Regions from separate parts of the Actinacidiphila sp. ITFR-21 genome, predicted to be linked through region 1. Evidence: riboswitches for the same ligand, from Rfam matches in the RefSeq annotation. Region 1 holds a riboswitch; the other holds the start of a gene.

Region 1 (15,445 bases):
GTAGAGCGCGCTGCGCGGCGGCAGTTGCTCGGCGAGCCGCCGCGCCAGCAGGTCGACCATGGTCAACTGCCCGCGCCAGGCGTCGGAGTCGACGCCGTGCCGGTGGCCCATGGCGTCCAGTTCGCTGTAGTACGTGTAGACCAGCGCGCGGTCGGCGGCGGCCAGCCGGTCGGCCGCCAGGTCCATCCGCTCCTCGCCGGTCAGCCGGCCGAGGAAGCTGCCGCCGGACAGCGCGACCTTGGTCAGCGGGGTGTCGGCGAACGTGGGCGAGGACACCTGGCAGGTGGCGATCCCGGCGGCGGCGGCCAGCCGGAAGACGGTCGGGTGCGGCTGCCAGAGCGCCGGCTCGACCCAGGGCTGCCAGCGAAGCTGGTTCATCAGCCGGCCGGTGCCGGGGTCGAGGGTGGTGTAGCCCGCCAGGCCGTGCCCGCCGGGCGGCAGCCCGGTCCCGACCGAGGCCAGCGAGGTGGCGGTGGTGGCGGGGAACCCGGCGGTCAGCGGCCGGCCGGTGCCGCCGCGCGAGCTGCCCAGCAGCGAGCTGAGGAACGGCGCCTCGTCCGGGTGGCGCAGCAGCAGCTCCCAGCCGAGGCCGTCCACCAGGAAGACGCACACCCGGTCGGCGGGTGCCAGGACCAGGCCGGTCGGGGGCATGCCGGGGACGGCGAAGCCGGCCAGGGCGGCGGGGATGACGTCGCACAGCGCGCCGGTGCCGTACTCGGGGACCGGGGCGGCACGCGGATCGAGGGGCGCGGGGCCGTACGCGTCGGTGACCGGGTGGGCCATCAGTCCGTTGCCGCTGTCGCCTCGGAGAGCGCCTGGGCGAAGGCCAGCGTCTGGCGGACCGCGTCGGGGCCGTCGCCGGCCTCGCTGACCCGCAGGGACAGGTCGTCGGCGGTGGAGGAGCCGGTGTAGCCGTGGTCGGCCTCGCAGTTGGGGTCGCCGCAGGCGGCGGGCTCCAGGTCCAGCCGGGAGACGGCGCCCCAGCCGATGGTGAGCACCACCTCGCGGGGCAGCGTGCCGGGCTTGTACGACTCGGGGTTGGCGACGACCCGGCTCACCACCACCGACGAGATCCGGCCGATCTTCACCGATTCGGTGGAGGTGGTGGCGTACGGGCTCGGCGAGGTGTCGTCCGCGGCCTGCTCGTCGGTGTGGCTGACCAGGAAACGGCTGGCGGTGAGCACCAGGACGGTGACGTGGCGGCGCACCTCGTTGGCGTCGAAGGTGGTCTCCTGGTGCACCAGGTAGGAGCTGACCGGTTCGCGGCCGACCGCCGCCTCGACGGCCTCGCCCACCAGGGCCGGGTAGTAGCCGCTGCGCTCGATCGCCGTGCGCAGGCCCTGTGTCGTGGTACCGGTCTTCGCCATGCCTTCCATCCTAAGGGCGCGGGGTGCGGTGGCGGCTCCTCAGGACGCGGAAGGAACCCGTCGCGGGCCGGCGGCGGCCCGGGCGCGGAGTCCGGCCGGCTCAGAAGGACGCCAGGGCGCGCGGGCCCAGGTCGGTGCGGGCGGGCGGCCTGGCCAGGCGGACCCAGGCGCCCAGGACGGTCAGGCCGCGGGCCGCGACCACCACCGGCTCCAGGTCGACGGCGACGACCTCCGGCAGGTCGTCGACGAGCATCGACACCCGCAGCAGCAGCTCCTCCAGGGCCGCGGTGTCCACCGGCTCCGCGCCGCGCCAGCCGAAGAGCAGCGGCGCGGCCCTGATGGAGCGGACCAGTTCGGCGGCGTCCCGGTCGGTGACCGGAACCAGTCGGTGCGCGACGTCGCCCAGCAGCTCGGACGGCGCCCCGGCCAGCCCGAAGGACAGCAGCGCCCCGGCCGCCGCGTCCACCCCGGCGCGGACCACCGTGTCCACCCCGCGCGGCGCCATCGCCTGGACGACGGGCAGCAGTTCGGCGGGCTCGCCGAGCCGGGCGGTCAGCTCCTGGTAGGCGCGCTTGAGGTCGCCCTTGTCGGCCAGGTCCAGCCGTACGCCGCCGAGGTCGGCGCGGTGCCGCAGGTGGGGGGCGGTGGTCTTGAGCGCCACCGGGTAGCCGAGCAGGGCCGCGGCGGCCAGCGCGGCCTGCGGGTCGGGGGCGGGCAGCGCCCGGCGTACCCGGATGCCGTAGCGGCCGAGCAGGGCCGCCGCGTCCTCGTCGGACAGTGTGACCTCGGCCTGCGGGGGCGCGCCCTCGGGCAGCAGCCGGCGTACGGCCTCGGCCGCCGCGGCCGGCTGGAGGTCGTCGAACTCCGGTACCCGGCCCGGCGCGCCCGAGGTCGCCCGCCACGCGGCGTAGGAGGCGGCCTCGGCGAGCGAGCCGACCGCCCGCTCGGGGGCGCGGTAGGCGGGGATGCGGACCCCCGCGCCGTCCGGGGAGCCGAGCCGGTCGGCCATGGCGTCCAGGGCGAGGTGGACGACGGCCACGGGTTTCCCGGCGCCCTCGGCGGCGCGGCGCAGGGCGTCGGCGAGAGCGGGGTCGTCGCCCGCCTCGGGATCGGGATCGGGGCCGGCGGGGTCGGGGCGGGCTGTGTCGCGGGCGGAAGCGGCGTCGGGGTCAAGGCCGGTGGCGCCGTCAGGGCCGTCAGGGCCGTCAGGGCCGGTGACGGGGCCGGTGGGCTGTCGCGCGCCGGGCGGCCCGGCGGCCGGCCGGGCCGGTGCGGTGTGCGCGCCGACCCGCGGGGTCACGGTGACCAGCACCGCGTCGTTCCCGGGATCGGCGAGGGCCGCGGTGAGGGCGGCCGCGATGTCCTCCGGGCGGGCCGCGGCGGTCAGGTCGACCGGGGCGGCGGGCCGCAGGCCGGCGGTGAGCGCGGCGTCGTAGGTGAGCAGCCCGATGGACTCGGAGTTGCCGAGGACGGCCACCCGGTCGCCTCGCGGGAGCGGCTGGAGGGCGAGCAGGAGCCCGGCGTCGAGGAGTTCGGTGACGGTCTGCACCCTGATCACGCCGGCCTGCCGGAACAGCGCGGAGACGGTGGCGTCGGGGATGCGGGCTGCGGGGACGGCGTGCCCGGCCGGCACCGAGCCGGAGTGCAGGGCGCCCTTGACCACCACCACCGGCTTGACGGCGGCGGTGCGGCGGGCGAGCCGGCTGAACTTGCGCGGGTTGCCGAACGACTCCAGGTACATCAGCACCGCTTCGGTCTCCGGGTCGTCCTGCCAGAACTGCAGCAGGTCGTTGCCCGAGACGTCGGCGCGGTTGCCGGCCGAGACGAAGGACGACAGGCCGGCGCCCCTGCGGTGCAGGCCGGAGAGCAGCGCGATGCCGATCGAGCCGGACTGGGTGAACAGCCCGAGCCGGCCGCGGCGCGGCATCTCCGGGGACAGCGAGGCGTTGAGGCCGATGTCGGGGGCGGTGTTGAGGATGCCGAAGGCGTTGGGGCCGATCACCCGCATGCCGTGGCCGCGGGCCTGCCGGACGAGTCGGCGCTGCCGCTCCCGCCCTTCGCCGCCGGTCTCGGAGTAGCCGGCCGCGACCACCACCAGACCGCGCACCCCCGCCTCGCCGCAGTCGTCGACGGCTTCCGGCACCTGCCCCGCGGGCACCGCGAGGAGTGCGAGGTCCACCGGCTCGCCGATGGCGCCGACCGAGCGGTGGCCCGGTACCCCGTCCAGGTCGGCCCCGGACGCCGGGAACGCGTGGTTGACCGCGTACAGGCGCCCGGTGAAGCCGCCGGCCACCAGGTTGCGCAGCAGCGTCCGGCCGACGCCGCCGGGCCGGCGCCCGGCGCCGACCACCGCGACCGAGGCGGGCCGCAGCAGCCGCTGCATCGAGCGGGCCTCGGCGCGGTGTTCACGGGCCCGCATGACCTGCACCGACGCCTCGGTGGGCGCCAGGTCGAGGTCGAGGTGGACCACCCCGTCGGCGAAGCTGCGGCGCTGGGTGTACCCGGCGTCGGTGAAGACCTTGACCATCTTGCGGTTGGCGGGCAGCACCTCGGCGGTGAAGTGCAGGATGCCGCGCTCGCGGGCGGCGGCGGCGATGTGCTCCAGCAGCGCGGAGGCGACCCCGCGTCCCTGGTGGGCGTCCTGAACGAGGAAGGCGACCTCGGCGCGGGTGCCGTCGCTACCGGTGGCGGGGCTGCCGTCCTCGGCGGTGCGGTCGTAGCGCACGGTGGCGATGAACTCCCCGCCCACGGTGGCGGCCAGGCCCACCCGGTCGTCGTAGTCGTGATGCGTGAAGCGGTGCACGTCGCGGTCGGACAGCCGGGGGTAGGGCGCGAAGAAGCGGTAGTACTTGGACTCGTCGGAGACCTTCTCGTAGAAGTCGACCAGCCGCTCCGCGTCGTCCGGGCCGATCGGCCGCACGTGCGCGATGCCGCCGTCGCGCAGGACGACGTCCGCCTCCCAGTGCACGGGATAGGGGTGGGCGGGCTGCTCCGTCATGGCCCCAGCGTATGCGGGCGCGCCCCGCTCGCGTCGCCGCCGCACACGGGGCAGTCTGGGGGCTGCGCGGCCGGTCCCGGCACGGCCCGGCGGTGCGAGAGTGGTCGGGACAACCGGCACCACCCGTACCGGCGGCACCCCGTCGGCGACCCGAAGGGCGACACCATGGCTGAGCGCCGCGTCCACGTCGGCTGGGCAGAGGGCCTGCACGCCCGCCCGGCGTCCATCTTCGTCCGCGCGGCGATGGCCGCCGGCGTGCCGGTCACCATCGCGAAGGCGGGCGGCTCGCCGGTCAACGCGGCCTCGGTGCTGGCGGTGCTGGGCCTGGGCGTGCGAGGCGGCGAGGAGGTCGTGCTCACCTCACCCGCCGAGGGCGCGCAGGCCGCCCTGGACCGGCTGGCGAAACTGGTCGCCGAGGGCCTGGAGGAGCTGCCGGAAACGGTCTGAGGGCCCCCGCGACCGACGATTTCCGGCACCGCGGCGCCCGAACCCGGAACGCGGGCAGCGCAATACAGCGGGACCGGGCAATCCCCCATGGATTGCCCGGTCCCGCTTTTCAGGATTTACGGGAGCCGCAATTCTACGACCTTGTATACGGTGCGTTTGTTAAGCGCGGCGGCGCGCTGCGTTTACGGGATGTTTCAGGATCCTCACCGCGGCGGCCCTCTCCACGTGCACGGCGGCCAGTCGGCGGGCCCGCTCGGCGTCCCCGCGGGCGATCGCGTCGACTATCCCGGCGTGCTCCTCCCACGACTCCACCGCACGCGTGCTGCCGCCGTCCCCGTACACCCAGGCGATCTTGTGCCGCAGCTGGGTGAGCAGCGCGGCAAGCGTCGAGCTGGCCGACGCCTGCGCCAGCGTCTCGTGGAACCAGCCGTCCAGCGACGGGAGGTCGGACAGCTGCCCCTGCACGGCACGCTCCTGGCCGAGCCGGACCAGTCCGCGCAGCACCTTCAGATGCGCCTCGGTGCGGCGCTGGGCGGCGCGGGCGGCGCCCAGCGGTTCCAGCAGTCCGCGGATCTCCAGCAGGTCGGCGGCCTCCTGCTCGGTCGGCTCGGCGACCGAGGCCCCCGCGTGCCGGCGGGTCCTGACGAACCCCTCCGACTCCAGGGTGCGCAGCGCCTCGCGCACCGGCACCCGTGAGACGCCGTAGCGCTGCGCGAGCAGCTCCTCGGTCAGCCGGCTGCCCGGCGGGAAGAAGCCGCCGACGATGTCGTCGCGGATGGCCGTACACACCACCTGGGCCGAGATCCGGCGCCCCGCGCCGTCCGCCCCGTTCACATCCGGCTCCGCATCGCAGACTCCGTTTCCTTCCCCGTATTGTGCCGGACTCTATTCCAGCACACCCGGAAATGGGAAAGCACCCCTGGAATTCTTTGTTTGTTTTTGGACAGGAGGGGTGCTATCGGACGGCCGGGAGCGTCCGGAGACGGCCGAAGACGTCCGAGCGCCCCGGCGCGGCGGACCGGGACGCTCGGATCCGGCGGTACGGGGCGGTGCGGCCGGTTCAGCCGGTACGGACAGGTTCGGACAGGTTCGGACAGGTTCGGACTGTCGCGGACGGACTCGGACGGACTCGGACGGACTCGGACGGGTCCGAACTGGCCCGGCCGGGCTCAGATGACGACGCCGTGCGAGGCCAGGTACGCGACCGGGTCGATGTCGGACCCGTAGTCGGGGGTGGTGCGCACCTCGAAGTGCAGGTGGGGGCCGGTGACGTTGCCGGTGGCGCCGGAAATGCCTATCTCCTGGCCCTCGGTCACCGTCTGCCCCGCGGACACCAGCGGCTCGGTGAGGTGGCCGTACAGCGTGTACTTGCCGTCGGCGTGCTTGATGATCACGTCGTTGCCGTAGGCGCCGTCGGCGCCCGCGGAGACCACCGTGCCGACGGCGACCGCGTGCACGGGCGTGCCGGAGTCGACCAGGAAGTCCACGCCGGTGTGCGAGCCGCTGGACCACAGCGAGCCGGAGGCCTGGTAGCCGGTGCCGACGGAGGCGTCGCCGACCGGCTCCATCCAGCCGGTGGCGGTGCTGCCGGCCGTGCCGCCGCCGGTACCGGAGGCGGACGCGGCGGGCAGTGCGGTCCGGGTCTGCGACCGGCTCGCGGCGGGCTGTTGCGCGGCCCGCGCGGTGGGCGCCTTCGCCGCGGCTGCCGCCTCGGCCCTGGCGGCTGCCCCGGCCTTCGCGGCCGCCTTGGCCTTGGTTGCCGCCTTCGCCTTCGCCTCGGCCCTGGCCGAGGCCAGGGCCTGCCGGACCCTGGCCGTCGCGGCGGCCTTCGCCTTCGCGGTGTCGGCGGCCTTGTACTGGCCCTGCTCCTGCGTGGTGAGAGTGCGGACCAGGGCGGCGGTGTGCGCGTTCAGGGCCCGGGTGAACGCGGCGGGCTGCGCCGCGGCCTCGGGGGCCGCCCCCGGGGAGGCCATCGCGGTGGCGCCGATGGCGCCACCGGTGGCCAGTACGGCGACGCCCGCCAGGGTGGCGGCGGTGCGGACCGGGTGGGTGCGGCGGTGCTTCCCGCTGTGCGCGGGCAGGACTTTGAACGCCATGAGGAGGCGTCGCTCCTTTCCTTCCTTCTCGCCTACCGGGTTAGCTGACGGGTTCGGAGCAGGAAGGTCTCCTACGGGGCATCCGCCCGGGCGGGCGGGTGGCCGCGATTCACCCCAGGGACGTGGGTCCCCGGCTCCCCCTCACGGGGGACTCGGCGATGTACGGGTGCGCCCGGTCGGACCGGGCGCCGCTGCCGTCCACGGGCAACGTGCGCCGACGCTAACCGCGCGGTCAGCCGTACACCAAACAGATCAGCCGATATGTAGCGCACGCCACACACCGCCCGGCGGGGCGCAAAACGCCCGGAACCCCGGTGCCTGTGGGGCGACCGGGGTTCCGGGCGGAGGAGGGGGCGGCTGCGCCGCCGGGTTCAGCCGACCACGGTCAGCGGGCCGATGCCCAGCTCGCGGACAGGCTCGGCGATGGTGGCGGCGTCACCCACCAGGACCACCACCAGCCGGTCTAGCGGGAAGGCGCTGACCACCGCGGCGGTCGCCTCCACGGTGCCGGTGGCGGCCAGCCGGGCGTACAGCTCGGCCTGGTAGGTGTCGGGCAGCTCCTGCTCGACCTGGTCGGCCAGGGTGTCGGCGACGGCCGCGGCGGTCTCGTAGCGCAGGGGCGCGACCCCGACCAGGTTCTGCACCGCGACGTCCCGCTCCTCCTCGGTGAGGCCGCCCTCGGCGAGGGTGCGGATCACCTGCCAGGCGTCCGCGAGCGCCGGGCCGGTGACCTCGGTGGCCACCGAGCCGCTGATCCCCAGCAGCGCGGCGCCGGTGCCGTCCGCGGACGTCAGCAGCACCTGCGCGAAGGCCCGCACCCCGTAGGTGTAGCCCTTCTCCTCGCGCAGCACCCGGTCCAGCCGGGAGGTCAGCGTCCCGCCCAGGCAGTAGGTGCCGAGCACCTGCGCCGCCCAGACCGGGTCCTGGCGGTCCGGGCCGGTACGGCCGACCAGCAGCTGGGTCTGCACCGCGCCGGGCCGGTCGACGACCACCACCCGGGCGGTGTCGTCGGAGGTGATCGCCGGGCGCGGACGCGGCTCGGCCTTGTCCCCGGTCCAGCGGCCGAGGGTGTCGGTCAGCAGCGCCGGCAGGTCGATGCCGGTGAAGTCCCCGACGACCACGGCGGTGGTGGTCGACGGCCGCACGTGCGCCTCGTAGAACGCCCGGACCGCGGGCGCGTCGATGCCGCGGACGGTCTCCTCGGTGCCCTGGCGCGGCCGGGAGCAGCGCAGGTCGGCCGCGAAGAGCTCCTTGTACAGCGCCATCGCGGCGCGGCGGGCCGGGTTGGCCAGCTCGTGCGGGATCTCGTCCAGCCGGTTGGCGACCAGCCGCTTGATCTCGCTCTCGGCGAAGGCGGGCGCGCGCAGCGCCTCGGCGAGCAGGCCGAGCGCCTTGTCGAGCCGGGAGGCGGGCACTTCGAGGGAGACCCGCACCCCCGCGTGGTCGGCGTGCGCGGACAGGCTGGCGCCGCACCGCTCCAGCTCGGCGGCGAACTCCTCGGCGGAGTGCTCGTCGGTGCCCTCGGACAGCGCCCTGGCCATGATGGTGGCCACGCCCTCCAGGGCGGCGGGTTCGGCGTCCAGCGGCGCGGCCAGCACCACCTCGACCGCGATGACCCGCTGGCCGGGCCGGTGGCTGGTGAGCAGCGTCAGCCCGTTGGGCAGAGCGCCCCGCTCCGGCGCCGGGAAGGCCCACGGCTTGGGCTTGCCCGGCTGCGGCTGCGGGTGGAACGTCATGACGGCCGCGGTCTCGCTCATGCTTCGCTCTCTTCCTGTTCGATGGCCTCGGCGCCGCTCCCGGCCGGGCCGGCCTCGTCCTCGCCGTCCCCGGCCCCGGCCCGGTCGCCGCCGGTGGGCTCGTAGACCAGGACCGCCCGGTTGTCCGGGCGCAGCCGGGCGGCGGCCACCGCCCTGACCTCCTCAGCGGTGACGGACAGCACCCGCTGCACCGCGGTCAGGGCGAGCTGCGGGTCGCCGAACAGCACCGCGAACCGGCACAGTTCGTCGGCCCGGCCGTTCACCGTCGCGAGCCGGTCCAGCCACTCACGCTCCAGCTGTGCCTGTGCCCGCTCCATCTCCTCGGGCGTCGGACCCTCCGCGGCGAACCGGGCCAGCTCCTCGTCGACCGCGGCCTCGATGGCGCTCAGTTCGACCCCGGAGGACGCCTTGACGTCCAGCCAGCCGAGCGAGGGGGCCCCCGCCAGCCGCAGCAGCCCGAAACCGGCCGTCACCGCGGAACGGTCCCGCCGCACCAGCCGGTTGTGCAGCCGGGAGGAGTCCCCGCCGCCCAGCACGGTCAGCGCCAGGTCGGCCGCGTCACCCTGCCGGGTGCCGTCCTCGGGGAGCCGGTAGGCCGCCATCAGGGCGCGCGAGGGCACGTCCTCCTCGACGACCTGGCGGGTCTCCCCGCCCATCACCTCCGGCAGCGAGCCGTCGCGCGGCTCGGGTTTGCCGTCGTGCGCCGGGATACTGCCGAAGTACTTCTCGATCCAGGCCAGCGTCTGCTCCGGGTCGATGTCGCCGACCACCGTGAGCACCGCGTTGCCGGGCGCGTAGTACGTACGGAAGAACGCCCGGGCGTCCTCCAGCGAGGCAGCGTCCAGGTCGGCCATCGAACCGATCGGGGTGTGGTGGTACGGGTGGCCGTCGGGGTACGCGAGGGCGGTGAGGCGCTCGAAGGCGGTGCCGTAGGGCACGTTGTCGTACCGCTGGCGGCGCTCGTTCTTCACCACGTCCCGCTGGTTGTCCAGGCTCTCCTGGTCCAGCGCGGTGAGCAGGCTGCCCATCCGGTCGGCCTCCAGCCACAGGGCCAGTTCGACCTGGTGGGCGGGCATCGTCTCGAAGTAGTTGGTGCGTTCGAAGCTTGTGGTGCCGTTGAGCGACCCGCCGGCACCCTGCACCAGCTCGAAGTGGCCGTTGCCCTTCACGCTGGCCGAGCCCTGGAACATCAGGTGCTCGAAGAGGTGGGCCAGGCCGGTGCGGCCCTTGACCTCGTGCCGTGAACCGACGTCGTACCAGAGGCAGACGGCCGCGACCGGGGTGAGGTGGTCCTCGGAGAGCACCACTCGCAGGCCGTTCGCCAGGCGGTGCTCGGTGGCTGTCAGGCCGCTGGAGTGTGCCTCCGGGGTGGCCGTGTGACCCATGGGCAGGCTGTCCTTCCGATCGCGTGCTGGTGACTGCGTAGAGTGCTGCCACTCTAGGGAAGCGAGCCGGTGCCGCGCGAAGTTCCCGCGGACGGCGCGCGCCCGCGCCGGGCGGTGGTCGGTGCTGTCGGCGGCGCGGTCCACAATGGTCGGCAGCAGTCCCCAGGTCCAGACGAAGGAGCGCCGCCGAGATGGCCCGCCGCACGACGAAGACCCCGCCGCCCGACGACGGTTTCGAGGAGCGCATCCTCGACATCGACGTCGTGGACGAGATGCAGGGCTCCTTCCTTGAGTACGCCTACTCGGTCATCTATTCGCGGGCGCTGCCCGACGCCCGCGACGGCATGAAGCCGGTGCACCGCCGCATCGTCTACCAGATGAACGAGATGGGCCTGCGCCCGGAGCGCGGCTACGTGAAGTGCGCCCGCGTCGTCGGCGAGGTGATGGGCAAGCTGCACCCGCACGGCGACTCGTCCATCTACGACGCCATGGTGCGGATGGCGCAGCCCTTCTCGCAGCGGCTGCCGCTGGTGGACGGCCACGGCAACTTCGGTTCGCTGGACGACCTGCCGGCCGCCATGCGCTACACCGAGGCCCGGATGTCCGGCCCGGCGCAGCTGATGGTCGAGTCGATCGACGAGGACACCGTCGACTTCGCGCCGAACTACGACGGCCAGGAGCAGGAGCCGGCCGTACTGCCGTCGGCGTATCCGAACCTGCTGGTCAACGGCTCGTCGGGGATCGCGGTCGGCATGGCCACCAACATGCCGCCGCACAACCTGGGCGAGGTGATCGCCGCCGCCCGCCACCTGATCAGATACCCGGGCGCCGATCTGGACGCCCTGATGCGGTACGTGCCGGGGCCCGACCTGCCGACCGGCGGCCGGATCATCGGCCTGTCCGGCATCCGGGACGCGTACGAGAGCGGGCGCGGCACCTTCAAGATCCGCGCCACGGTGGCGGTGGAGGACGTGACGGCCCGCCGCAAGGGCCTGGTCGTCACCGAACTGCCCTTCAACGTGGGGCCCGAGAAGGTCATCGCCAAAATCAAGGACATGGTCGGCGCCAAGCGGCTGCAGGGCATCGCCGACGTCAAGGACCTCACCGACCGCGAACACGGCCTGCGGCTGGTCATCGAGATCAAGAACGGCTTCAACCCGGAGGCCGTACTGGAGCAGCTCTACAAACTGACGCCGATGGAGGACTCCTTCGGCATCAACAACGTGGCCCTGGTGGACGGCCAGCCGCTCACCCTGGGCCTGCGGGAGCTGTTGCAGGTCTACGTCGACCACCGCTTCGAAGTGGTGCGGCGGCGCAGCGAGTTCCGCCGCACCAAGCGCCGCGACCGGCTGCACCTGGTGGACGGCCTGCTGGTGGCCCTGGTCGACATCGACGAGGTCATCACGATCATCCGGGCCAGCGAGAACGCCGCGCAGGCCAAGGAGCGGCTGATGGAGCGCTTCGGCCTGTCGGACATCCAGACCCAGTACATCCTGGACACCCCGCTGCGCCGGCTGACCCGCTTCGACCGGATCGAGCTGGAGTCCGAGCGGGACCGGCTGAACGCGGAGATCGCCGAGCTAACCCGGATCCTGGACTCCGACGCCGAGCTGCGCAAGCTGGTGTCGGCCGAACTGGCCGCGGTGGCCAAGCAGTACGGGACCGAGCGCCGCACGGTGCTGCTGGAGTCGGCGGACACCCCGCCGGCCGCGGTGCCGCTGGAGGTCGCGGACGACCCCTGCCGGGTGCTGCTCTCCTCGACCGGGCTGCTGGCCCGCACCGAGATCGGCGGCGGGTCCGGGGAGGACGACGGCAGGCGCGCCAAGCACGATGTGATCGTCTCGGCCGTGCCGACCACCGCCCGGGCCGACATCGGCGCGGTGACCTCCGCCGGGCGGCTGCTGCGGCTGACCGTCATCGACCTGCCCATGCTGCCGCCCACCGCGGGCCCGCCCTCGCTGGCCGGGGGCGCGCCACTCGCGGAGTTCCTGTCGCTGGAGGACGACGAGCGGGTGCTGTGCCTGACCACGCTGGACGAGTCCTCGCCCGGTCTGGCGCTGGGCACCGAACAGGGCGTCGTCAAGCGCGTGGTGCCGGACTACCCGGCGAACAAGGACGACCTGGAGGTCATCACCCTCAAGGAAGGCGACCAGGTGGTGGGCGCGGTCGAGCTGCGGACCGGCGAGGAGGACCTGGTCTTCATCACCGACGACGCCCAACTGCTGCGCTACCCGGCCTCCCAGGTGCGCCCGCAGGGCCGCCCGGCCGGCGGCATGGCGGGCATCAAGCTGACCGACGGTGCGAAGGTGATCTCCTTCACAGCGGTCGATCCGGCGGTGGACGCGGTGGTGTTCACCGTGGCCCGCGCCGAGGCCACGCTGGAGGACGCGGATCAGGGAGAGCCCCAGGGCACGGCGAAGCTCACCCCGTTCGACCAGTACCCGCGCAAGGGGCGCGCCACCGGCGGGGTGCGCTGCCAGCGTTTCCTGCGGGGCGAGACCGGTCTGGCGCTGGCCTGGGCGGGCGCCACCCCGGTCCGCGCGGCGACCGCCACCGGCGCCCCGGCCGATCTGCCGCCGAAGGACCCTCGCCGCGACGGCTCCGGAGTACCTCTTCTCAAGCAGGTCTCAGTATTGGCCGGTCCCGTGTAGATCAGCGCCTATTCTCAGCCACGTGAACACCTGTATGCAGACCTCCGTCGAGCTGGACGAGGCGATGGACGGGACCGCAGCGGTCGCCCGGACCTGGCTGCTGATCGAGCAGCCGGGTCCCTGGGGCGCGAAGGCTCTCGGCGCGAGCCGACTGGACCCCGCGGTCGGCCGCGCGCTGGACCGGCTGGCCGCCGTCGCGGGGGTACGGGTCGCGCTGATCCGCCGCCCCGGTCGGCACCCCGACCGGCACCGCCCGGGCCGGCACCGGGTGCTGCTGGCCCACACCGCGCCCGAACACCCGTGGGTGCGCACCGCCGAGGTCACGGACCCGGCCGAGCTGACCGCGCTGGACTTCACCGCCCTGGGCGCGGGCGAGCACGGCGGCTTCGGAACGCCCTACCAGGGGCCGCCGATCGGCCTGGTGTGCACCAACGGCAAGCGGGACCGCTGCTGCGCCGTCCACGGCCGCCCGCTGGCAACCGAGCTCGCGGCCTCCGGCAGCGGCGGCATCTGGGAGACCACCCACCTCGGCGGCCACCGCTTCGCCCCCACCATGCTCGTCCTGCCGCACGGCTACGCCTACGGTCGGATGGACGGCCGCCACGCCCAGCACGTCCTGGCGGCGGCGGCCGCCGGCCGGGTCGTACTGGACAACTGCCGCGGCCGGTCGTCCTGGGAGCGTCCGGGCCAGGCCGCCGAGCTGGCGATACGCCGGCTGACCGGCGAGGAAGGGGCGGGCGCGCTCACGGTGGACCGCACGGAGTCGGATCCCGGCGGCTGGACCGTCCGCGTCACCCACACCGACGGCCGCGCCTGGCGGGTCGCGGTGGCCCAGCACGCCTCCACCCCGCCCCGCCCGGAAAGCTGCGGCGGAGCCCTCGGTACCCCGACCCGGATGGAGGTCACCGCCATCAAGGACCTGTTGGGCAGCCACGCGAGCTGAGCCCGGCCCAGCGCGTCCCGGCAGTCAGGCGGCCCCGGCGCCGGTGAGCGAACGCACCTCCGTCTCCGCGTACTTCCCCTCGTCCGCCGACTCGCGCGACAGCACGGTTCCGAGCCAGCCGGCCAGGAAGCCCAGCGGGATGGAGACCAGCCCGGGGTTCTCCAGCGGGAAGACATGGAAGTCGACTCCGGGGAACAGCGCGTCCGGCCGCCCGGACGTCACCGGCGACAGCACCACCAGCAGCAGAGCAGGTACGAGCCCGCCGTAGACGGACCAGACCGCGCCCCGGGTGGTGAAGCGGCGCCAGAACAGGGAGTAGAGCAGCCCCGGCAAATTCGCCGACGCGGCCACCGCGAAGGCCAGGCCCACCAGGAAGGCGATGTTCTGGTCCTGCGCCAGCAGACTGATCCAGATCGACACCGCTCCGATGCCGACGGCCGCGAACCTGGCCACCCGCACCTCCTCCTGGTCCATCTCGCCCTCGGACTCCCGCTGGGCGTGGCGCCCCCCGTGCCGACCCTGGCCCGCCGGACGGCGCCGGCTGGCGTAGAGGTCGTGGGCCACGGAGGCCGAAGACGCCAGCGTGATGCCCGCGACCACGGCGAGGATCGTGGCGAAGGCCACCGCTCCGACCACCGCGAACAGCACCGTGCCACCGGTGGTCCCCGACCCGCCGCCGAGGATCTCGGCCAGCAGCGGCACCGCGGTGTTGCCCGCCGCGTTCGAGTCCCGCACGGTGTTCGAGCCGACTAGCGCCGCCGCGCCGAACCCCAGCACGATCGTCATCAGGTAGAACGTGCCGATCAGCCCGATCGCCCACACCACCGACCGCCGCGCCGAACGGGCCGTCGGAACGGTGTAGAAACGCGACAGGATGTGCGGCAGCCCGGCCGTACCCAGCACCAGCGCCACACCGAGGCTGATGAAGTCCAGCCGCGACGTCGCGTCCACCCCGTACTTCAGCCCCGGCGCCAGGAACGCGTCCCCCTGCCCGCTCCCGTCCGCCGCCGACCGCAGCAACTCCCCGAAGTTGCCGTGGAAGCGGACCAGCACCAGCGCCGTCAGCGTGACCGTCCCGCCGATCAGCAGCACCGTCTTCACGATCTGGATCCAGGTGGTGGCCCGCATTCCGCCGAAGGACACGTAGAACACCATCAGCGCCCCGACCCCGATCACCGTCCAGGTCCGCACCGCGGCCCCTTCCCCGCCGCCCAGCAGCAGACCCACCAGGCTGCTCGCGCCCACCATCTGGGCCACCAGGTAGAGGATCGACACCGTCACCGACGCAGTACCCGCCGCGATCCGCACCGGCCGCTCCCGCATCCGCGCGGAGAGTACGTCGGCCATCGTGTACCGGCCCACGTTGCGGACCAGTTCGGCCACCAGCATCAGCACGACCAGCCACGCGACGAAGAAGCCCACCGAGTAGAGCATCCCGTCGTAGCCGAACAGCGCGATCAGCCCGGAGATCCCGAGGAAGGACGCCGCCGACATGTAGTCGCCCGCGATGGCCAGCCCGTTCTGCATCGGCGAGAACAGCCGTCCCCCGGCGAAGAACTCCACCGAAGAACTCCGCCGCCGCCCCGCCCACGCGGTGATCGCCAGCGTCACCGACACGAACACGGTGAACAGCACGATCGCCAGGCCCTGATGCTCGCCGGCGGAATCCGCCAGCTGCCGGGTCGCCAGATACCCCGGGGCGGCATTCCCGCCTCCCGGCGACTGCCCGGCCCATTGCGCCGCCGTCAACGCACCCTCTCCTGTCCGGTCCTGGTGGCCAGCGTCCACCGCAGATCGAGCG
Region 2 (15,445 bases), 2.7 Mb from region 1:
GAACCGCGGTCAGGAAGCGGTGAGTTCGGAGATGCGCTGGGCGCCGGCCGCGGTGTCGGGGGCGGCGCTGGTGAGGTCGAGGCGGACACCGGAGGTGTGGACGCCGGTGAACGCGATGGTGGTGGGGGAGCCGGAGGCGGTCGCCCAGGTGATGACCGGCTTGCGGACGGGGACGTAGCGGTCGCCGTCCCGGTAGGAGACCGCGATGGTGGCCGGCAGCGAGTGGGTGGCGTCGATGGTGAAGGTGACCGAGACCGTGCTGATGTTCTGGGCGGCGGCCCAGGTGACGGAGACCCAGTCGGCCGGGCGGGCGCCGCTGAAGGCGGGCAGCAGCGCGGTGGCGCTCTTCTTGAAGGCGTTGGACCAGCCGGTGGTGTCGTTGCCGTCGACCATGGCCGCGGGCAGCGTGTTGCTCGCGCCGGAGTAACTGGCGTCGGCCAGCGGGTAGACGGGGGCGCCGGGGCCGGGGTCCGGGACGAAGCGGGCCGGGGGCGTGGTGGCGACGGCGCCGGTGGCGCGGGTGGTGCGCACCGAGGCGGAGCCGGAGTGCAGGCCGGGCGCGGCGGCGGTCACGGTGAGGTGGCCGCTGTCGGTGCCGGACCGGACGATGGCCAGCGCCTTGCCGTGGAAGGCGGTGCGGGTGCTGGCCTGGTAGCGTTCGGCGCTCTCCTGGCGGCCGTTGTCGAGTCCGGCGAGCGAGCCGCCGGTGGCCGTGAAGGTGATGAGGTGGCCGGCGCCGGGCACCACGACACCGCGGGAGTCGATCACCTCGGCGGTCACGTAGACCAGCGAGGTGCCGTCGGCGGGCAGCGAGCTGCGGTCAGGGGTGAGCCGCACCGCGTGCGGGGCGCCGGCCGTGCGCAGCACGTCGGTGGCCACGGTCTTCCCGTGCCGGCGGGCGACGGCCTTCAACTCGCCGTGGGCGAAGGGGACTTCCCAGGTGAGGTGGAGCTTGCCGGCGCTGCCGTTGGGGCTGGTGTAACTGCCGGGGTACGGGCCGCCGGTGACCGTCTTGTCGTCGAGCGTGGCCTCGGTGGTCTCCAGGTACGTCCGCCCGTCGAGGGTCTTCTTGGTGTCGAAGCGCCGTACGCCCAGCGACCGGCCGTTGAGGTACAGCTCGACGGTGTCGACGTTGGAGTACGCCCACACCTCGACGGTCTCGCCCGGCTTGTGGTCGGTCCAGTCCATCGGCAGCAGGTGGACCATGGGGTCGCTGGTCCACTGGCTGCGGAAGAGGTAGTACAGGTCCTTGGGGAAGCCGGCGGTGTCGACCGCGCCGAAGAAGGACGCCTTGACCGGGAAGACGCTGTACGGGGTGGGCTCGCCGATGTAGTCGGTGCCGGACCAGAGGAACTCCCCGGCGAAGAACTTCCGGTCGCGGTCCTTCTTCAGCCCGTACTCGCCGCTCATCGTCCAGGACGCGAGGTTGTTGTCGTAGCCGGAGGTGGCGCGCTTGCCCGGGGTGTAGTTCTCACCGGTGTTGAGGTGCTGGGGCTCCTGGTACGTGCCGCGGGTCGAGGTCTCGGAGGACGACTCGGACTCGAAGAGGAACAGGTGCGGGTAGCGGGCGTGCAGGCCGTCCACGGAGGCGGCGGTGTTGTAGTTGAGCCCGAGGCCGTCGAGCTTGGCCAGCATCAGGTCGGCGGCGGAGCCGACGCTGGGCAGGCCGCGGTACTTGTCGGAGCCGATGACGACGGGCCGGGAGGTGTCCAGGGCGCGGATGCCGTCGATCAGGCCCTGGGCCATGGCGAGTCCGGCGGTGCTGGTGGAGTCGGGGATCTCGTTGCCGATGGACCACATCATCACGGCGGGCGAGTTGCGGGCCGCCTGCACCATCTCGGCGATGTCGGCGGCGCTGTTGGCGTCGAAGAAGCGTCCGTAGTCGTACGTGTTCTTGCCGCTGTGCCAGCAGTCGAACGCCTCGACCATCATGACGATGCCGAGTTCCTCGCAGACCTGGATCATCTGCGGCGAGGGCGGGTTGTGCGAGGTGCGGAAGGCGTTGACGCCCATGGACTTCATGGTGGTCATCTGCCGCCTGAGCGCGTCGATGCTGATCGCGGAGCCGAGCGCGCCCTGGTCGTGGTGCAGGTCGACGCCCTGGATCTTGGCGGACTCGCCGTTGACCGACAGGCCGAGGTCGGGGTCGATGGTGATGTACCGGAAGCCGAAGCCGGTGGTGTAGGTGTCCACCGTCCTGCCGCGGACCTGGACCTCCGTCCGCAGGCTGTAGCGGTTGTCCGGGGTGTCGAAGGACCACAGGCCGGGCCGGTCGACCCGCAGGTCCACGGAGACGTCCTGGGCGGCGCCGCCGGCGGCCAGGTCGAGGCGCGAGGTGGTGTGCGCGGCGGACCTGCCGTCGGCGTCCAGAACCGTGTTGACGACGGTGACGGCGGCGGTGGCCGCGGACTCGTTGACCAGGCTGACCTGCGCGTGCACGGTGCCGTAGCCGTGGTTCCCGCCTCTGCCCGAGCCGAGGGTGTCGGCGAGTCCGGGCGTGGTGACGTACGTGCCCCAGCGGGCCACGTGCACCGGGTCGGTGATGACGAGGCGCGCGTGGCGGTAGATGCCGCTGCCGGAGTACCAGCGGCTGCTGGGGAGCTGGTTGCGGACCTGGACGGCGATGACGTTGGCGGTGCGGCCGTCGGTGTGCAGCAGGTCGGACAGGTCGAAGGCGAACCCGGTGTATCCGTAGGGGTGGTTGCCGACGAGCGTGCCGTTGCAGTAGACGTACGAGTCCATGTAGACGCCGTCGAACTCGACCGAGATCCGGCTGCCCTTGACGGCGGCGGGCAGGGCGAACGAGCGCCGGTACCAGCCCAGCCCGCCGGGCAGGTAGCCGGTCCCGCCGGAGGTGCTGTCGGCGGTGCCGGGGGTCTGCTCGATGCTCCAGTCGTGCGGGACGCGGACCGCGCGCCAGCGGGAGTCGTCGAAGGCGGGGTCGGCGGCGTCGGCGTAGGCACCGGTCGGGTCGGTGATGTCGGCCGGGTTGACGAGGACGAAGCGCCATCCGTCGGCGAGGTCGACGGTTCTGGGGATGGGGGTTCTTGTTGATGTGGCCGACGTTCCCGACGGGGAGTGGGCGCTCGCGCTTCCGGTCAGCCCCGGGAGTGCGGGTACGGCGGCGGCTCCGGCCGCTCCTGCGATCAGGAACGACCTGCGGTTGACCGGCATGGTGGGACCCCTCCTCGTTGAGGTGTGCGCAGACGGATACCGATACGGACGGACGGGGCGCAGATGGGGACTGGTCAGGACGGGCACCCACGGATAGGGCGTCAGAACAGACCAGCAATGAACAGAATCAACCAATGGCACACGGATTCTTGCAGTGCGGCACTGCCCGCGGTCAAGAGCCGCGTTGCACCTTTCCGGCCCGGCGACCACCGTTTTCGGCCGTGGCCGACCGCGTCTTCCGCTGCTTTCCGCCGCCCGCCGCCCGCCGCCCGCCGCCCGCCGCCCGCCGCCCGCCGCCCGCCGACCCGGCGGCAGGCGGCGTCCGGCGCCGCAGTGCACAGAAACAGACATCCGCGACAGCCGCCCGTATCGGTGCCGGGGCCCGGCCGGACCGTCGCCGACGTGAAGCCGGCGACCCGCAACTCCGCTGTCCGGCCGATGAGTTGCCGACCGCGGACCCGTGTCCGGGCGGGGCCGAATCCGCCCGGAACCGGCCCCGGAGCGTGTACCGGACAGCCCTCCCCGCTGACCGCCGACCGAACGTCCAGCAGGTGGAACTGCGGGGGCTCTGTCTCAGTCCCCTGGCATAGTCGCCGGTATGGAGACCGATCCCTTCTGGACTCTCATAGCGGACTGCCGGCGCCGGGGGCTCAGCGGCGACCAGCGCGACGCATGGCTCCGCGACGCGCTCCTCCGCCTCCCGCCGCCGGACGTGATCGCGTTCCAGGCGTGCCTGGAGCAGGTCACCGGCGAGGCGTGCACCTGGAACCTGTGGGCCGCCGCCGACCGCGTCTTCGGCGGGTGGTGCTCCGACGACACCTTCTGCCACTTCCAGTTCTGGATGGTGGGCCTCGGCCGCCCGGTCTTCGAGGCCGCCCTCACCGACGCCGACGTGCTCGCCTACGCGCCCGAGGTGCTGCGCCTGTCCGGCTGCCCCCGCGCGGCCTGGACGGACGACGCCTGGCCCCAGTGGGAGTCCCTCGGCTACCTCGCGCCCTCGGCCTACGAGGAGCTCGTCGGCGGCTTCGACGACTGCGGCGACGCCTTCTACGCCGACGTCCGCGCCCTGCGCGGCACCCCCGCCCGCAACCCGCCGGGTCTCACCCCGGCCGGGAGCCGCTGGTCGGTGCTCGACGAGGCCGAGTCTGCGCGCCGGCTGCCGCGGCTGACCGCGATGTTCCCGCTCGGCTCCGGCTCGGTCGGTCAGCCGCCGTTGACCAGGCGGACGTAGCCGGTCCAGTCCCAGGCCGGGCCGGGGTCGGTGTGGTCGGCGCCGGGGACCTCGTGGTGGCCGATGATGTGGTCGCGGTCCTTGGGGATGCCGTACCTGTCGCAGAGGGCGGCGGTCAGGCGCGCGGAGGAGCGGTACAGCGCGGTGGTGAAGTACGAGGGGTCGTCGACCCAGCCCTCGTGCTCGATGCCGACGCTGCGGGTGTTGTAGTCCCAGTTGCCCGCGTGCCAGGCGATGTCGTGCTCGCGCACGCACTGGTCGATCGCGCCGTCGGCGGAGCGGACGACGTAGTGCGCGGTGGCGGCGTGCGCGGGGTCCTGGAAGAGGCGGACGGTGTCGGCGAAGGTCTCCTGGGTCACGTGGATCACCACCAGTTCGACCGGGTAGGCCGAAGGGCGGTCCGAGGCGGTGTAGTTGGCGGTGCTGGCCGGGGCCCAGGCGGCGCCGGGCCAGTCGACCGCCGGATCCGCGTCCGCGCTGCCTTCGCCGCCCCAGAGCGCGCCAGTGAGGACCGCGCCGCCGGCGGCGCCGAGGGCGAGGCCGCCGCGCAGGAGCGAGCGGCGGGCCGGGTGCGCCGGCCCGGTGGGGGCGGGCCGCTCCCCGGCGGGCTCCCCGGGGGCCTCCGGTCGTACGGTCATCGCTGCCGCCTCCCTCGCCGTACCGTTCGTCGATATCTGCTCACTCAGTGTAGCCGACCAGTGGTGTGCGCATAACAACTGACACACGCTCACGTCACTGCTGGGTGACACCGTGCGTCGTGTTCATCCCTGATGGGTAGCTGGTGTCCGATTGATGATCGCCGCCAACTCTCCGATTCCGCTTGGAAAACCTGCCTGGCTCTATTAACGTTTGATAACGCAGCGCGGTCGTCACCACCGCCGTAAGAGGCGGCACCGTGCGCTTGCCGAATCCCGTCCGCGGGAACCGGGGACCCAACATCTGGGGTGAATCGGGCAGCGACCAGGCCCGTAGGAGACCTTCCTGCTCCGAACCCGTCAGCTAACCCGGTAGGCGAGAGGGAAGGAAAGGAGTGCGCCCGCCGTGGCGTCGAACCAGCCTGCCTACGCACCTGCCCGGCCCGAGGCCGAACCGGCCCGGGAGTGGGACGAGTTCCCCGCTGAGTTCTCCGGCGGCCTTCCCGCCCGCCTGACCGACTCCGCGGGCCTTCCCGACCGCTTCCCCGCCGGCGAGCCGGCCGCCCGGGACCCGCGCGGCGCGCCGCAGCCGCTCCCCCTTCCGCTCCCCGCCGCCGTGCCCGTGCCCCGGCAGCGGAACCTGTCCCGCGGGTCCGCGGTCCTCGGCATGGCGGCGATGGCCGCGGTCGGCGCGGGCGGGGTGGCCACGGCGGTCGCGGCGCCCGACGGCGCCGTGACGGCGCCGATCTCCGTACCGGACGCGCTGCCCGCCGCGGCCGCGGCCCCCGACGCCGCGGCGGTCGCCGCGCAGCCCGCCGCCGAGCCGCAAACCCCCGCGCAGCACGCGGCCCGGGTGCCCGACCCCGGCGAGGCACTGCTCAACCGCGTCGTCGGCGAGGCCACCCAGGCCCGCGAGGCCGTCGCCCGCGCCGAGCGCGAGGCCGCCGAGCGGGCCGCAGCCGAACAGGCCGCCCGCGCCGCGGCCGCGCGGAAGGTCCGCGAGCAGGCCGCCGCGGCGAAGGCCGCGGCCGAGGCCAAGGCGAAGGCCGACGCGGAAGCCGCCGCCCAGGCCGAGGCCGACCGGCTCACCCGCCTGGCCGCCTCCTACCTCAAGCCGGTCAGCTGCTACACCCTCACCGCCGGCTACGGCGAGACCGACCCCTGGGGCAACATCCACGTCGGCCAGGACTTCGACGCCCCGACCGGCACCCCGGTGCACGCCGTCCACGGCGGCACGGTCAGCTCGGCCGGCTGGGCGGGTTCCTACGGCTACCGGGTCGTGGTCACCCTCGATGACGCCACCGAGGTGTGGTACTGCCACCTCTCGACGATGGTCGTCACCGCCGGCCCGGTCACCACCGGCGACACGATCGGCCGCGTGGGCGCGACCGGGAACGTCCCGAACCCCCATCTCCACCTGGAGGTACGGCCCGGCGGCGGCGACGCGGTGGACCCGCTGCCGTGGCTGGGACAGCACGGGGTCGAGGTCTGACGGTCCGCGGGGCCGCTGGCCGCGGGGCCGGGCCGGTGCCTGCGCTGGCCGCGGGGCATGGGCCGCGGGGCGCGGGGCGCGGGGCGCGGGGCATTGCGCCAGAGCAGTGGGCGCTGAGCCGCCGCCGGCACTGCTTTGCCCAGTGACCCGGTGGACCGGGCGGCGCGAGCCGGGCGGCGTGGCGCCGGCGGCGGCGGTCGCGTCAGCCGTACGGGCGGTGGTACGGAGCCGGGCGCGTCAGCCGTACGGAGCCGGGCGCCCCGGTGTTGGGGGACGCGCAACCGGCGTACGTACCGGCACTCGTTGCCGCCCACCCCCGTAACGTCCGCCCGCGGAGCGCCCCCGCACTACTCCCCGCCGCGGCCCGCGACCGCCCAGGACGCGGCGGCCACGCCGCCCGCCACGGCGAACACCGCCGGCCACGAGCCGACCTTCTTCGCCAGCGGATGGGCGCCCGCGAAAGCGGCGAGGTAGGCGCCGGTGAGGCCGGCTGCGGCGCCGAGCCCGGCCTGCCGCTTCCACTCCCGCGCCGCCACCGCGCCCGCCGCCGCCAGCGCCACGCCGCCCAGCTCGCGCCGCTTCGTCCACCGGGCCACCCCGTACCCGCCGATCAGACCGCCCGCGGCCACGACACTCGCCGACACCCCAGCCATACCCTTGCCCTCCTCACGTCCGCGGCCTGCCGTCGGGACCTCCGCGGCGTCGCGGGGCCCGGCACGCGCACCTGCCGCGCTCTCGTCGGTCGACGCCACACTACGTCGCCCGCTTCCTGCGTCTCGCAGCCGGTCGGCGCCGCACCACGCCGCCTCGCTCCTGCGTCTCGCAGCCGCCCGCGCGGGACCCCGACTCCGGCCGCCCGCGGGAGAACCGGGCGACAGGCCCTGGTCCTGCGGGTCGACGGACCTGCGGGCGGGCGCGTGTATCGGGGGGCGGGCCGGCGGCGGACCCGCGCGGTCGAAGAGGACGAACATCAGCCGCCCGCCCGGCACCCCGAAGGGCCCCGCCGCACCCGCTCCCACGGCCGCGGCACCGCCCTCCCCACCCGCGGGTCCAGCGCGTACGCCGGCGGCAGCCCGGTCGCGTACAGCACCAGGGCCTCCCACTCGCGGTCCGACAGACGCAGGATCCGGGCGATCGGCGCCAGTACCTCGGTCCCCAGAGGGGCGAGTTCGCCGCGCTCCACGTAGCCGTACTTGTGCTCGGGGCGGCCCAGCAGCCGCGTCATGTGCTTGTGCGTCAGCCCGGCGACCTTCCCGGCCCCGCGGATCGGTCCGCGGCCCGAGCCCCAGGTCCACCGGATCCATCCGGGCCCGCGCCCGCGCCCGCAATGCCCGCATGGCCTGCCGGTCCGCCACCGGCCACCGGGCCCGCGGCTCCGTCCCGTACGCCACGGCGCCCGGCACGCCCGCGCCCCGCCGTCCCTACCACCCCCGCCGCTCCCACGCTTCCCCGCCCGCCGCGCTTCCCCCGGCGGCCGGTTCGCCGACAGACCTCGCGGCCCACGGCCCCGGCGAACCGCCGCCGCACGCCCGACGGACGCCCCTCCGGCACGCCGCCCCGCCCCGCCGGCGCACCGCTCCGCCGTCGCCGGCCCCCGGGCAACCAGACGGTGACACGGCGACGACTCCGCGATCCCCCCCCGACGCCTTCCCCCGCCCCGAGGACCAGCGCGAGCCCGTCAAGCCCAGAGTGTTACAGCGCCCCAACCTCTTCTCCAGATCGAACCCATCAGGGGAATCAATCCCCCACCGGGGAACTACTCTCGCGGTTGCCGCAGGTCGCCCGAGCCGTGCCGTCGGCCGGTTGCCCGATCGTCCGCTTGCTTGGGGCCGGGCACGTCGATCCTGTGGGCCGGGTCGCGGATCACAGGCGCCTGCCCGCCGTCGGCGGCGGCGCGTAGGTCGTCGGCGGTCGGTAGTAGGGCGGCGGCGGGCCCCAGCGGGGGGTGCGGGGCGGGGGGAAGAACGGGGGTGGCGGGGGGAGGGCGGCGGCGAGGAGGGCGGGCCGGCCCCAGGGTTTGAGGGACCAGAGGTGGTGGAGGAGCTCGGACTCGCGGGTGGCGAAGTCGGGGGTGGGGGCGCCACGGGTGGCGGCGGCGCGGAGGAAGGCGAGGCGGGTGGCGAAGGCGGTGTAGTCGCGGACCGCGCGGGCCGCCGCGTCGCCGTGGAAGCGGCGGGTCTCGCGGCGGGCGGTGGCGCGGACGCTCATGGAGCCCAGGGCGGCGGGTTCGGAAAGGGCCAGCCAGCCGGCGGCGGCGTAGACGGGCAGGTGGGTGCGGATGGTGCGCAGTTCGTTGGAGCGGGCCCAGAAGGCGAGCCAGACGACGAGGCCGAAGGCGGGCAGCATCACCGTCACGTAGACCGTCAGGAAGGTGCCCGGGGAGGTGAGGGAGGACCCGTTCCAGGTGCCGTGCAGCACCATCGCGAGCAGCCAGCCCGCCAGCGGCGGCGCCCAGCGCCAGCGCCAGCGGCGGCCGGGCCGCACGGTCGCCGCGACGGCGAAGCCGATGCCGGTCATGGAGGTGAAGAGCGGGTGCGCGAAGGGCGTCATCAGGACGCGTACGAAGAAGGTCGCCGCGGTCGTCGAACCGAGCACGGTCGATCCGAGGTCGCGGTCCTCGTTGACCGCCGTACCCAGGTAGAGGATGTTCTCGGTGAACGCGAAGCCCGCCGCCGCCAGCCCGCTGAGCACGATGCCGTCCACGATCGACGCGAACGCCCGGCGCCGGAAGAGGAACAGCAGCAGCACCGCCGTGCCCTTCGCCGTCTCCTCCACCAGCGGCGCCACGAACGTCGCGCTCCAGTGGTCGGATTGGGACGGCGTACCGGAGAACGCCGAGGAGACCAGCTTCTCCCCGTACTCGTTGGCGAAGATCGCCACCAGGGTCGCGGCGCACGCGCCCCAGGCGATGGCGAAGACCACGTTCTGCCAGGGGGCCGGCGCCACGTGGTCCAGCCACAGGAACGCCCACAGCAGCAGCGGCACCGGCAGGATCGCCAGCAGTAGGCCGATCAGGAACGGTCCGGTACCTATGTGCTGCCGCACCAGCGCGAGGATGATCACACCGCATACGGCGAGGGCGGTGAACAGCGCGCCGGTCCGTACGGCCTTGCTCTCCCAGATGGAGCGGCGCGGTAGGGAGAGCCAGGCGGACGCGGGGGTGTCGGTGACGGTGGGGGCCACGGGGGCGGGCGCGGGCACGGGCGCGGGGGCGAGGGCCGTGCCGGGGGCCGGCCACACGTCGGAGGTCGGCGGGGCGCCGGGCGTCGGCCATGAGCCGACGGCAGGCTGGGGGCCGGGGGTCGGCCGCGTGCCTGGACCTGGGCCCGGACTCGGGCCTGGACCCGGGCCCGGACTCGGGCCTGGGCCTGGACCTGGGCCCGGACCTGGCAACGTGCTGGGAGTCGGCCGTGTGCCCGGTGGCTGCCCGGTTCCAGGCGCGGGCGCGGGCCCGGAACCGGACGTCTGCGCGGCGCCCCCGGGCGCCGATCCCGCTCCCGGCTCAGCCAAGGCCGCGGCCTCCGGTTCGCCCGTGACGGAGACGGCGGTCGAATCGGACGAATCCGATGAAGGCGAGTACATGGACACCTGTAGACAGTACGGGCAGCAACCACCCGTACGCGAGGGTGTGTACGGGGTCAGGCCCGGGTGAAGAGCAGGTCCCGCACCACGTGCCCCTTCGCCAGTCCCTGCCGCTCGAACTTCGTCAGCGGGCGGAAGTCCGGCCGCGGCGCGAAGCCGTCGTAGCGGTTGACCAGCCCCGGCGCCGCGCTCAGCACCTCCAGCATCTGGTCGGCGTACGGCTCCCAGTCCGTCGCGCAGTGCACCACCGCGCCGGGCCGCAGCAGCGGCGTGACCAGGGCGAGGAAGGCGGGCTGGATCAGCCGTCGCTTGTGGTGCTTGCCCTTGGGCCAGGGGTCGGGGAAGAAGGCGCGCAGGCCGGACAGGGACGCGGGCGGCAGCATGTCGCGCAGCAGTATGACCGCGTCGCCGTTGGCCACCCGTACGTTGGTCAGTCCGGCCCGGTCGGCGAGCGCGAGCAGATGGCCCTGGCCGGGCGTGTGCACGTCCACCGCGAGGATGCCGGTGCCGGGGTCGGCGGCGGCCATCGCGGCGGTGGCGTCGCCCATGCCGAAACCGATCTCCACGACCACGGGCAGACCGGCGGGGCCGAAGAGTGCGGCCGGGTCGAGCGGGGCGCCGTCCAGCTCCACGCCCCACCGCTCCCACAGCCGCTCGATCGCCGCGGCCTGCGCCTGCGTGATCCGGCCGCGCCGCGCGTGGAAGGAACGGATGCGGTGCTCACCACGCGAACCGGCCGGGTCGGCTGCGGGGCCCGCGGGGAACTTCACCGAGGTGGGGGTACTGGACACGATGCGCTCAAGTGTACGGGTCCGCCGCTGCGGGTCGTCGGATGCGGTACGGGCGTGGGCGGGGGCGTGGGCGTGGGCGGGAGCGGGTGCCGGTGTGGGTGCGGGTCGGCGGGTACGGGAGGGGGTTGCTGCGGGTCGGCGGGCGCGGAGTGGTGCCCATCCGGACGGGTGGGGGCGCCGGCGCGGGATCGCCGGGTGCGCACCGGTGCGCATGCGGGCGGGTACGGGTGGCGGGCCCGGCGGCCGGCGGCCGGCGGGCGGCGGACACGGGAGGGCCCCGGGCTGCCGCCGGCCTCCGGCCGTCAGCGGCTGCCGGTACCGGTCGCCGGCCCCCGGCTGCCGTCCGCCGCGGTACGGCCCTGCGCGGTGGCCGAACCGCCCACCGCGGGGGCCCGCCGGCAAGGCGACCTCATCCGGCGGCCTCCAGCGCCCGCCGTGCCACCTCGCGGCCGATCGGGAGCGCCGCCGTCGCCGCCGGGGAAGGCGCGTTCAGGACGTGGACGAAGGGGCCGGAGCCGCCGAACAGGAAGTCGTCCACCAGTGTCCCGTCGGGCAGCACGGCCTGGGCGCGTACCCCGGCCGGCGCCGGTGTCAGGTCCGCCGGGCGCAGCGCGGGCAGCAGCCGGCGGGCGTCGGCGGTGAAGGCGCGTTTGGACAGCGAGCGGCGGACCTCGCCGACCTCGTGCCGCCAGTGCCGGCGGGCGATCCGCCAGGTGCCGGGGAAGGCGGCCGTGTCCGCGAGGTCGCCCAGCCGTACGGTGCGGCGCCGGTAGCCCTCGCGGGCCAGCGCGGGAACGGCGTTCGGGCCCAGGTGCACCCCGCCGTGCACGTCCCGGGTCAGATGCACGCCGAGGAACGGGAAGTCGGGGTCGGGGACCGGGTACACCAGCCCCCGGACCAGCGCGCGCCGCGCCGGCACCAGCTCGTAGAACTCGCCCCGGAAGGGCACGATCCGCATCCCCGGGTCGGTGCCGGCCAGCCGCGCGACGCGGTCGCTGTGCAGGCCGGCGCAGTTGATCAGCACCCGCGTGCGGTACGTCGCCGCGCCGGTCCGTACCGCGACCTCGTCGTCCGCGGCCCGCTCGATCGCGGTGACCCGCTCCCCGTAGACGATCGTGCCGCCCGCCTCGGTGACCAGGCGGGCGAGGACCGCGGCGACCGCGCCGAAGTCGCAGATGCCGGTGGAGCCGACGTGGATGGCGGCCAGCCCGGCCACCTCCGGCTCGTACTCGGCGATCTGGGCCGGCCCGAGTTCGCGTACCGTCAGGCCGTGTTCGCGCCCGCGCTGGACGAGGGCGTGCAGCCGGGGGAGTTCGGCGGCGCCGGTGGCCACGATCAGTTTGCCGGTGATCTCGTACGGGACGCCGTGCTCGGCGGCGAAACGCGGCGTCTCGGCGGAACCGGCCAGCGCGTAGCGGGCCTTGAGGCTGCCCGGACGGTAGTAGATGCCGCTGTGGATGACCCCGCTGTTGCGGCCGGTCTGGTGGCGGGCGGGCGCGGCCTCCTTCTCGATCACGGTGAGGGTCGCCTCGGGTGCCGCCTTGAGCAGCGCGTACGCCGTCGCCAGGCCGACGATGCCGGCGCCGATCACGGTGAAGTCGGTCAGGGGGCGGCTCATCGTCTGCGGTTCCTCCATGGGTGCGGGTCGGGGGTCTTCTTCTCCCTTCCGGAGTATGGCGGGTGCCGCGACCTGCTGGGTTGCGGCGGGTACGGCCTCCGGCCCCGGGCTCCCCGGCTCCCGGCCTCCGGCAGTCCAGCGGTCGGCGGGGTACGGGGTACGGGGTACGGGCTGCGGGACGTCGGTAGCCGGTAGCCGGTAGCCGACCGCCGGCAGCCGGCAGCCGACCGCCGGCGTCGGGAGCGGGCGGGCCGGGGGTTGGGCCGTGCCCGGTCCGGGCCGGCCGGCAGTCGGGAAGCACCGTCGGCCGACGGGCGGTTACGCCGGCGCCGCCAGCAACGGGCGGGCCCGCTCGCGGAGTTCGAGCACCCGCGGCTCGTCGTTGTACGGCTCCAGGCGGTGCAGCAGATCCCGTACGTACTCGGTGGTGCGGGCCGAGGAGATGCGGTTGGCGACCTCCACCGCCTTGACCCCGGCCGCGCAGCACGCGTCCAGGTTGCCCGACTCCAGCTCGGCGACGGCCGAGACCACCAGCCGCAGGCCGTGCGAGCGGACGAACTCCTCGGTGGGGCGGGCCAGCGCCTGCTCGGTGAACCGCTGGGCCTGGCGGGGCAGCCGCAGGTCGCGGTAGCACTCGGCGGCGTCGGCGGCCAGCCGGTCGTAGGAGTAGAAGCCGAGCCAGCTCGGGTCGGCGTCGCCCTCCCTGGCCCGCTCCAGCAGCGCCTCCGCGGCGGCCAGGGACGCGCCGCACGCCTGGGCCTCGCCGGCCTTGGCGTGCGCCCGCGCCTCCACCAGGTGGAAGAAGCTCATGGTGCGGGCGGTGGCGAGGCCGCGGTTGCGTTCCAGGGCGGCCTGCGCGAGGTCGACGCCCTCGTCGGCGAAGTTGCGGTACGTGGCCTGGAGCGACATCGACGCGAGCACGTACCCGCCGAGCGGCACGTCCGCGGCGGCGCGGGCCAGCCGCAGCGCCTGGATGTAGTACCGCTGGGCGGCCTCCTGCTGGCCGGTGTCGAAGGCCATCCATCCGGCCAGCCGGGTGAGTTCGGCGGTGGCGCCGAACAGCGCGCGGCCCACCTCGTCGCTGTACGAACCGAGCAGCAGCGGCGCCGCCTCGACCCGCAGGCACTCCGGGACCATGCTCGAACGCCAGTCGCCGCCGCCGTACTTGGAGTCCCATCGGCGGGCGTCCTCGGCGGCCTCACGCAACTTGGTCACATCCACGTGGCCGACATGGGCCATGCCCGGCGCGGGCGCGTCACGGGCCACCGTCGCGTCGGCCGGGGTGATCAGCCAGCGGGACGCGGGAGTCACGTAAGCGCTCACTGCGAAAGATCCGGCCAAGCTCTGCCAGATGCCCCCGCCGCCGGGGCCGCGGCGCCCGGCCAGGTCCAACCGCCACAGGTCGGTGGCCGATTTCACCGCCTCGCCGACGTCCCGCGGGAAGGCCAGGCCGACTTCGGGCGCGGGGTCGGCGTCCGCCAGACCTATCTCGTGCAGCGGCACGGGCCGGCCGAGCTTGCTGCCGATGGCCGCGGCGATCAGGTGGGGCGCGGCGCCCTGCGGCACCATGCCCTTGGCGACCCAGCGGGCCACCGAGGTCTTGTCATAACGCAGGGTCAGACCCCGTTGTGCGCCGAGGTCGTTGACCCGGCGGGCGAGCCCGGCGTTGCTGATGCCCGCCAGAGCGAGAAGGGTGCCGAGTTTCTCGTTCGGCCCGCGGTGTTCTCTGTTCACTGCGGTTCACCTCGTGATGCCGCTGGGGGCAGGCCGGCCGGCCTGGTGATGTCATGGGGTTCGGGGTTGGCCCCTCCCTGGAGCCCGATTCAGCCACCGCGTTCGCCCTGTCACAACGGGTGCGGCGCATGCTCCGGACACCCGAGTCGCGCGTACGGGTGCGAACCGGGTACACCCAGCGTAGTTCGCCGCATCCCGACCGTTAAGAGGCTTGTACCGGATGGCCGGAAACCAGTCCCTTACCGGCCATTGTGCTTGCTGGATACGGGAGTTGAACAGGCCGGATGACGACCTTTCATGCGACCGCGCGCCGGGGAGGGCGCTTCGCGGGCTCGGCCGGGCCCGGTCGGGCACGGCACGCGCACGGCCCGGAGTGTGCTCCCGGTATATGTGGCCGTGCGCCCGGCCGTGCGCTCTGTGCCGGGCGGGCTGGCGGCGCTTGCATGGTGCCCGTGGGTCGGCCCGCGACCCCGCCAGGCGGCTTGGCGGGGTTGGGCGGGCCAGGAGTTCCGTTGCCACCATCCCCGCGGGCGGCGGACCGGCCCGGGAGGATGGGACATGCCTCCCGGGCCGTCGCCCGCCGGCCGGGACGCCGGTGCGCTACGGCGGCACACCGTCACGGCATGAGCACACTACGAGCGCGACGGCCGCCGCGGCCGGCCCCGGCGGGCCCCCGCCGAACCGCCGACCGCCGCCGGCCCGGCCGTCGCGGCGGCGGTCCACCGGCACATCAAGAACTGCCTGCGCCGAAGAACTTGGCGCGAATCAGACGTTTCGTCTCACGGGCCCTCCCCGCCGGCCGCCGACAGGCGACCCGTCGCCCCCAGGTGTCCCCATGCGCCTCCGCGCGCTCCTTCACGTGGCAGCATGGACTTCCGGACATCAGACGTGGCGACGAGGCGGGGCGGAGCGGCGATGGCGCCCGCGCACCGGCTGTCCACAGCCTGTGGAGGCGGCTATGCGGTGGTTGGTGGGGTGGAGCGGCGCCGCAGCGGGTCCCGGGCCCGGCTCCGGAGCACGTTCGCTGCAGCCCGTCGGCGCGCAACTGCTGTGGGCGGACCCGGATCCGCTGTGGGCGGTGGGGGACTGGCGGCCCGACGAGATCCGCGTGGTGCACGCCGACCCGGCCGCGTCGGGCGGCAACAGCCGAAGCGCGGGCGGCGGTTCCGGATACGACGACGGCTCGTA

Evidence for each region. A riboswitch is a leader RNA that binds a small molecule or an ion and turns the genes downstream of it on or off. The one in region 1 is predicted to bind cyclic di-AMP.
Region 2: it holds a riboswitch for cyclic di-AMP, as region 1 does, so the genes downstream of both, RLT57_RS12360 (M23 family metallopeptidase) here and RLT57_RS24715 (M23 family metallopeptidase) in region 1, are expected to answer to the same signal.

The regions. Positions count from the first base shown of each region.
Region 1 covers NZ_CP134605.1:5,515,281-5,530,725, reverse strand. The annotation lists gene RLT57_RS24740 (alkaline phosphatase family protein) at 1-783, opposite strand, end outside; gene RLT57_RS24735 (DUF5998 family protein) at 783-1,367, opposite strand; gene RLT57_RS24730 (GNAT family N-acetyltransferase) at 1,468-4,365, opposite strand; gene RLT57_RS24725 (HPr family phosphocarrier protein) at 4,531-4,812, shown strand; gene RLT57_RS24720 (GntR family transcriptional regulator) at 4,972-5,646, opposite strand; gene RLT57_RS24715 (M23 family metallopeptidase) at 5,982-6,908, opposite strand; cyclic di-AMP (ydaO/yuaA leader) riboswitch at 6,924-7,076, opposite strand; gene RLT57_RS24710 (M16 family metallopeptidase) at 7,280-8,665, opposite strand; gene RLT57_RS24705 (M16 family metallopeptidase) at 8,662-10,050, opposite strand; gene RLT57_RS24700 (DNA gyrase/topoisomerase IV subunit A) at 10,242-12,701, shown strand; gene RLT57_RS24695 (sucrase ferredoxin) at 12,724-13,644, shown strand; gene RLT57_RS24690 (solute symporter family protein) at 13,669-15,318, opposite strand; gene RLT57_RS24685 (DUF485 domain-containing protein) at 15,390-15,445, opposite strand, start outside.
Region 2 covers NZ_CP134605.1:2,826,721-2,842,165, reverse strand. The annotation lists gene RLT57_RS12375 (glycoside hydrolase family 2 TIM barrel-domain containing protein) at 10-3,174, opposite strand; gene RLT57_RS12370 (DUF4240 domain-containing protein) at 3,773-4,405, shown strand; gene RLT57_RS12365 (N-acetylmuramoyl-L-alanine amidase) at 4,378-5,043, opposite strand; cyclic di-AMP (ydaO/yuaA leader) riboswitch at 5,298-5,434, shown strand; gene RLT57_RS12360 (M23 family metallopeptidase) at 5,447-6,532, shown strand; gene RLT57_RS12355 (hypothetical protein) at 6,880-7,185, opposite strand; gene RLT57_RS12350 (hypothetical protein) at 7,503-7,757, opposite strand; gene RLT57_RS12345 (PrsW family intramembrane metalloprotease) at 8,396-9,715, opposite strand; gene trmB (tRNA (guanosine(46)-N7)-methyltransferase TrmB) at 10,171-10,905, opposite strand; gene lhgO (L-2-hydroxyglutarate oxidase) at 11,315-12,523, opposite strand; gene RLT57_RS12330 (MFS transporter) at 12,842-14,257, opposite strand; gene RLT57_RS12325 (asparagine synthase-related protein) at 15,216-15,445, shown strand, end outside.